One region of the Nonomuraea sp. NPDC049028 genome, then DNA from elsewhere that is predicted to be linked to it. Evidence: riboswitches for the same ligand, from Rfam matches in the RefSeq annotation. Region 1 holds a riboswitch; the other holds the start of a gene.
The links. Region 1 has a riboswitch for ZMP and ZTP ahead of ACGFJ2_RS35645 (phosphoribosylaminoimidazolecarboxamide formyltransferase). Riboswitches for the same ligand answer to the same signal wherever they lie in the genome.

Region 1 (3,391 bases):
GCAAGGGCGGCGCGATCCCGTCGACCGCCCGCTACCGGATCGGCTCGCAGACCAAGACCATGACCGCCACCGCGGTGCTGCAACTGGTCAAGGAAGGCAAGCTGAGCCTGGACGACGAACTCAGCGAGGTCCTGCCCAAGGTGCGGAAAAGGCCCTAGTGGAGCGGGCCGACGAGATCACGGTCCGCAATCTGATCCAGCTCACCTCGGGCATCCCCGACTACATCGGCCCGGACCCCTCCGACCCCACGCGCGACTACCGCCCGACCGACCTGCTGGCGGCCTCACGCAAGAACGCCCGGCCCGTGGAAATCGGGACCTTCAACTACTCCAACACCAACTACATCCTACTCGGCATGATCATCGAGAAACTGTCCGGAAGGCCACTGGCGGCCGAACTCAACCGGAGGCTCTTCGCCCCGCTCGGCATGCGCGATACCTACCTGCCCACCAAGGCGGCCGAGGGCATCAAGGGCCCGCACGGGCACGGCTACGCCCCGGACGAGACGGGCACGATGCGCGATGCCGACAAGATCAACGCCACCACCATGCTCGGCGCCGGCGGCGTGATCTCCACCGCGCGCGAGATGAGTGTCTTCCAGCGCGCCTTCCGCCAGGGCAAGCTGCTGCCCGCGTCCCTGACTAAAGTGATCACCGATCCGCCGCCCGGCCAGCCGTCGCCACCTGCGGGCGGCGCGTGCTCCGGCAATCCCGAGTTCGCCGCCGGGGGTGGAGGCAGCGCCCCCGGCTTCACCGCCGCGACCCTCACCTCATCCGACGGCCGCCTGCAGTTCGCCGTGTCCCTCACCCTGGCCATGGACGATGCCGAGCGCGGCACCGTGCCGTCGCGCATCACCAATGCCCTCAAATCGCTGTTCTGCCCCGCGAAGTGATCACTCCAGCCGCACTTGCTGGACGACTCCGGCGTCCTGCCGCTGATCGACGCCGAACTCGGCCCGAGGCCCGGCCCGCCCGGATTGCCCATCACCGCGGTGCTGACCTGCCTGCTGCTGTCCATCAACCACACCGGCAAGGCCACTCTCGTCGAGGCCTGACGGATCGCCGCGTTCTGTCTGACCGCCGCCGCACGCGGCTCGGCCTGCCCAAAGATATCCATCAGGTGCTCGCCTCCTCCCGCCGCTTCTACCCGGCTTTTGACCGGCTGACCACCGTGCTGGATCCGGCCCGCCACGATCGGCGCGCCCGCCTGCCCCATCATCAGGCCGACACACTGGCCACCGCCTGGGAGGATGACGACCCCAGCACGCTCGCATAAGCGGGAACTGCTGCAAGACATCGTCACCGCGCTGGTGCTCACCCCGGTGCGCTGGGCCAAAGGCCGGGGCTACCTCCGCCACTTCCGCGGCGATATCGGCATCGACACCACCGCCACCCCGGTCGAGTTGTCCGCTATCGCCATGCACGCGAGTGTGGCCGAGCGGATGGCCGACTGTGGCGCGGCCGTGTTTGCTCTAGTGGCTCAAATTGGTCCGAACGTGTGTGATTAGGATTGTGTATGGCCGCGACTGGCGAAGGTGGACAACCACCGGGGAGCGGCCGCATTCTCGCGTGAGCGTCGACCGCCTGGGCGCCTGCGTCAGTGATGTTCAACTGACACAGGAGGTCGTGACGTGGACCTGCGCTACGGAATGAATCCGCAGCAGCGATCGGCTATTGCCACACCGGTGGGTCCTGGCCGTTGGCCGGTCAGGGTGCTGCATAGCAGCCCGTCCTACATCAACATGCTCGACGCGCTCAACAGTTGGCAATTGGTGAGCGAGGCGAGTAACGCGCTGGACAGACCGGCAGCGGCGTCCTTCAAGCACGTATCGCCCGCCGGAGCGGCAGTTGCCGGGCCCGTGGACGAGGTCACCGCCGAACTCAACGGCGTCGACCGCGCCGCTGTCGGAGCGCTCACGAGCGCCTACCTGCGAGCCCGCGACGCTGATCCCAAATCCTCCTACGGCGACTTCATCGCGGTCTCGCAGCCTGTCGATGCCGAACTCGCCGAGTTGCTGACCCGGCTGGTCTGCGACGGCGTCATCGCTCCCGGGTACGCTCCGGGCACCGTGGCGGCGCTCAGCCAGAAGAGGGGTGGCCGGTTCCTGGTCATGGAAGCGGACCCGGCCTACGTCCCGCCGCGGCAGGAGGCGCGGGAGGTATTCGGATTGCGGCTGACCCAGGAGCGCGATGAGGTTGTGCTCTCGACCGCGCTTCTGGACGACGTCGTGTGCGGGACGCTACCGGCCAACGCGGCCGAGGATCTGCTGTTGGGCTTGATTGTTCTGCGCTACACCCAGTCCAACTCCGTGTGTTATCTGCGTGGCGGCGCCACGTTGGGTATCGGTGCCGGTCAGCAATCGCGTGTGGATTGCACCCGCTTGGCCGGCGCGAAGGTCGATACCTGGTGGCTGCGGCGCCATCCGATGGTGCGCGCGCTCGCGTTCCGGTCGGACGTCCGGCTTCAGGATCGGATCAACTGGCAGATCCGCTTCATCGAGGGTGACCTAACCGCAGAGGAGAAGCTGCGCCTGTCGGGAGCGCTCTCCTCGCCGATGCCTGAGCTGACGAACGAGCAGCGCACATCGTGGCTCGCGGCCCTGGGCGAGGTGGCGTTCGTCTCCGACGGCGCCCTGCCCTTCCGCGACAACGTCGACCACGCCTCCCGCCACGGCGTCCGCTATATCGCCGAGCCGGGTGGTTCGATCCGGTCCGCGGAGGTGCAGGACGCCTGCCGGGAGCACCAGATCGCGCTCGCCCGTACCGGCCTTCGACTGTTCCACCATTGACGATGCATGGCCTGAAGCTCCTGGACGGCCCGCCACACCCCGACCGGCGGCCTGCCCGCCTTGTCGGTGCGCGGGCTGCGCTCCTCGTGGATCGTCGAGCTGCTGAGCGCGAGGATCGACTTGGGCGTGGTGGCCGCCGCGGCCGGGATGAGCGTCTCCGCGCTGGCCCGCTACCAACAGTTCGTCCCGGCTTTGGAGGCCGAAGCCTGGCGGCTGGCCGCCTCTGCCTGTCCCCGACTACCCGTGAGCATCTGGGACTGGACGCCGACCGGCCACCTGCCGACGATCCGCACGCCTGCCTGGCCGACAACTGGCGTTTCTACCGCGCCTTCGACCGGCTCACCAGCCTTCTCGATCCGGCCCGGCACGACCACCGCACCCGCCTGCCCCAGCACGAGGCCGACCTGCTCGCCACCGCCTGGCAAGACCACGATCCCGACCACACCCGCAAGCGGAACTTGCTGCAAGACATCGTCACCGCGCTTGTGCTCACCCCGGCCCGCTGGGGCAAAGGCCGCGGCTACCTGGCAGGATTCCGCGGCAACGTCGGCATCGACACCACGGCCGCCCCGGTCTTCGCCCGCCCACCCCGAACTCGCCGCT
Region 2 (3,391 bases), on a different contig from region 1:
ACGTCGCCGAACGCGCGCTCGCCGCCGGTTACCCACCGCACTCGATCAGCACCGACATCCACGTACGCAACATCGGCGGCCCGGTGCACGACCTGGCCACCACGATCACCAAGCTGCTGGCCTGCGGCCTGCCGCTGGAGAACGCGATCACGGCGGTGACGGACGCACCCCGCCGCGTCCTGCGCATGGACTCGCCAGACTCGGAATGGCTGGCGAACGACGGCACGATAAGGCACGCCACGGTATTCCGGCTGGTCGGAGAGGCCACGGCGCCCCGGTCGACCGCAGAGACCACGGAGTTCCGGCTGACCGGGGAGACGGAGCGGGTCTATGTGGATTCTCGCGGAACCCACCGCGAGCCCACCCAGCGCATCCTCCCGGTGGCCACCATCCGGGAGGGACGCCTCCGGCCCACCGAACCGCGCCACCGGTCAACGACACGCACGTAACGGCGCCGAGCCCTGTGCGGGGCTCAGCGGCCGTTTTCCTGGAGACCTACAGCCACGTATGGCGGGCGGCTGTGCCGAAACGGAAATCAGGAGAGACCAGGCGCGGGGAACTGCGCGGTCAGCTCACTCACCTCGTGGTGCACCCGGCTGATGACGTGCTCGGCGTCGCCCTTGGCCAGGGCGGTGACGACCTCGTCCATCCACGCGCCGATCTGCCGCATCTCCTCCGGCCCCATCCCCCGGGAGGTGACAGAGGGGGTGCCGATGCGGATGCCGCTCGGGTCGAACGGCTTGCGGGTGTCGAAGGGGACCGTGTTGTAGTTGGTCTCCAGGCCCGCGCGGTCGAGCGCCTGGGCGGCCGGCTTGCCGCCGATGCCCTTGGGCGTGAGGTCGAGCAGGATGAGGTGGTTGTCGGTGCCGCCCGAGACCAGGTCGAAGCCGCGGCTCGACAGCTCCTCGGCCAGCGCCTTCGCGTTGGTCACCACCTGGTGCGCGTATGCCTTGAAGTCGTCGGTGGACGCCTCGTGCAGGGCCACGGCGATGGCGGCGGTGGTGTGGTTGTGCGGGCCACCCTGCAGACCGGGGAAGACGGCCTTGTTGAGCGCGGTCGCGTGCTCGTCGGTGGTGGCCATGAGCATGGCGCCGCGCGGGCCGCGCAGCGTCTTGTGCGTGGTCGTGGAGATCACGTCGGCGTGGCCCACCGGCGACGGGTGCGCGCCGCCCGCGACGAGGCCGGCGATGTGCGCGATGTCGGCGGCGAGTACGGCGCCCACCTCGCGGGCGATGGAGGCGAAGCCCTCGAAGTCGATCGTGCGCGGGATGGCCGTGCCGCCGCAGAAGATCAGCTTCGGCCGGTGCTCCAGCGCCAGCGCCCTGACCTCGTCGAGGTCGATGCGGCCGGTGTCCTGGCGCACGCCGTAGCGGACCGGGTTGAACCACTTGCCGGTGGCCGAGACCGACCAGCCGTGCGTGAGGTGACCGCCGAACGGCAGGCCCATGCCCATCACGGTGTCGCCCGGCTGCAGGAAGGCCATGTAGATGGCCAGGTTGGCGGGCGAGCCCGAGTAGGGCTGGACGTTGGCGTGGTTGACGCCGAACAGCGCCTTGGCCCGCTCGTTGGCCAGGGTCTCGACCTGGTCGATGACCTGCTGGCCCTCGTAGTAGCGCTTGCCGGGGTAACCCTCGGAGTATTTGTTGGTCAGGACGGTGCCCGTGGCCTCCAGAACGGCCTTGGACACGTAGTTCTCCGACGCGATGAGCTTGACGGTGTCGGCCTGGCGGCGCTCCTCCGCCTTGATGAGCTCGGCGATCTGCGGGTCTACGCTTGTGAGAGAACTCATGACTCTCCTGTCATCGTTGACAATGTGCGAAGACCCAGGCGCACGGCCTTCTGCCCTTCCGCTCCCTGGTGGTTCGCCCCACCTAACGCGCCAGTCGCGACGTTCTAGACGATAGCGGATCGGGCAGGGGGGACCGGGCACGGATCAGGTGATCAGGCAGATGAGAGGGCCACGTTCTTGATCGTTCCCAGCGGCCCGAGGTTGACGTCCACGTGCTCCGCGTCCTGGGGCACGCCCTCGAAGACCGCCCAGAGCTGAAGCTGCATACCGCCCCCGAACGAGGCCGTGGGGACGTCGGCGCACTGACAGGCGTTGTCCTTCCTCGCCGGGTACAACGGCTTGCCCACGCCAGGAGGAACGATGCTGACCTTCGACACGGTGTTGTCGAGGGTGCTCGCGCCGAATTTGTCGTACAGGGGTGCGTTGTTCTTGCCGACGTTCTTGACCGTCCACTGCAGGCGGGCCGTGGTGCCCTGCCGCACGAGGGAGTCGATCCGCACCTGGAAGGTGGTGTCCAGGGCGTCGAGCGTGCGGGTGACGGCGGGGGTGCCCGGCTCGGCGACGCGCTCCTGCCATGGGCGCAGTACGGCGAGCGTGGCGCCCACGCCGAGGACGGCCGCGAGCGCGGCGGCGGCGACCGGGCCCAGCCAACGGCGCCGCCCGGCAGCCCGCCTCCCGCCGAACGACCCTTCACCCGCCGCAGCGGGCGGGCCTCCCAGCGCTCCGGTGGACGGCCCGCCAACCGACCCCGGGGACGAACCTGCCACCACTCCAGCGGACGGACCTTCCGCCGGACCAGCGGACGGACCTGCCAACCGGCTGTCGGGCCGCGTGGCACCGGGCGTGGTGGCTGACGACGGGCTGGCTGAGAACGGGCTGGCCAACGATGGGGTGGCTGACGACGGAGTGGCTGACGACGGAGTGGCGAAAGGTGGGGCGGCGGAAGGTGGGGTGGGGGCGAGTGGGGTCCAGGTGTCTGAGACGAGTCTGGTGGCGGCGGCGACCGGCACCTCGGTGCGGCCGAGCAGCCGGTCCAGGAGTTGCTGCGCGGTCGGCCGCCGCACAGGGTCCTTGTCCAGCGCCCGCTCGACCAGCGGCCTGATCCGCTCGTCCAGCCCGTCGAGCACCGGCGCGTGGTTGATCACCCGGTAGACGACCTCGGCCACCCCGCCGGACCCGAACGGCGGCCGGCCGATGCCCGCGTACGCCACCAAGGCGGCCCACGAGAAGATGTCGCTCGCCGAGGTCACCTGCTCGCCCTTGGCCTGCTCGGGCGACATGTACGCGGGCGTCCCCATGCTCTGGGCGATCGTGACGGGCGCTCCCCCGGCGTCGGCGAGCTGGGCGATGCCGAAGTCGATGACCCGCGGCCCGACCGCGCTGAGCAGCACGTTGGACGGCTTCAGATCGCGGTGCACGACCCCGGCCTGGTGGATCGCGGCCAGCGCGGTGGCCACGCCGACGGCCAGCGCCTCCAGGTTCGACCCGGTCAGCGGCCCCTGCCGGACGACCACGCCGGACAGGTCGGGGCCCTCGACGTATTCGGTGACCAGATAGGCGGTCCCGCCCTCGAACCCGGCGTCGAGCACGGGGGCGGTGCAG

Region 2: another riboswitch for ZMP and ZTP. It lies ahead of glyA (serine hydroxymethyltransferase); the one in region 1 lies ahead of ACGFJ2_RS35645 (phosphoribosylaminoimidazolecarboxamide formyltransferase).

The regions. Positions count from the first base shown of each region.
Region 1 covers NZ_JBICTR010000009.1:434,566-437,956, forward strand. Annotated here, with positions in the region: gene ACGFJ2_RS35620 (serine hydrolase) at 1-158, shown strand, start outside; gene ACGFJ2_RS35625 (serine hydrolase domain-containing protein) at 158-892, shown strand; gene ACGFJ2_RS35630 (hypothetical protein) at 908-1,054, shown strand; gene ACGFJ2_RS35635 (hypothetical protein) at 1,120-1,275, shown strand; gene ACGFJ2_RS35640 (hypothetical protein) at 1,250-1,507, shown strand; ZMP/ZTP riboswitch at 1,512-1,596, shown strand; gene ACGFJ2_RS35645 (phosphoribosylaminoimidazolecarboxamide formyltransferase) at 1,631-2,788, shown strand; gene ACGFJ2_RS35650 (hypothetical protein) at 2,791-3,391, shown strand, end outside.
Region 2 covers NZ_JBICTR010000001.1:259,316-262,706, reverse strand. Annotated here, with positions in the region: gene ACGFJ2_RS01205 (hypothetical protein) at 1-449, shown strand, start outside; gene glyA (serine hydroxymethyltransferase) at 536-1,789, opposite strand; ZMP/ZTP riboswitch at 1,815-1,896, opposite strand; gene ACGFJ2_RS01195 (serine/threonine-protein kinase) at 1,942-3,391, opposite strand, start outside.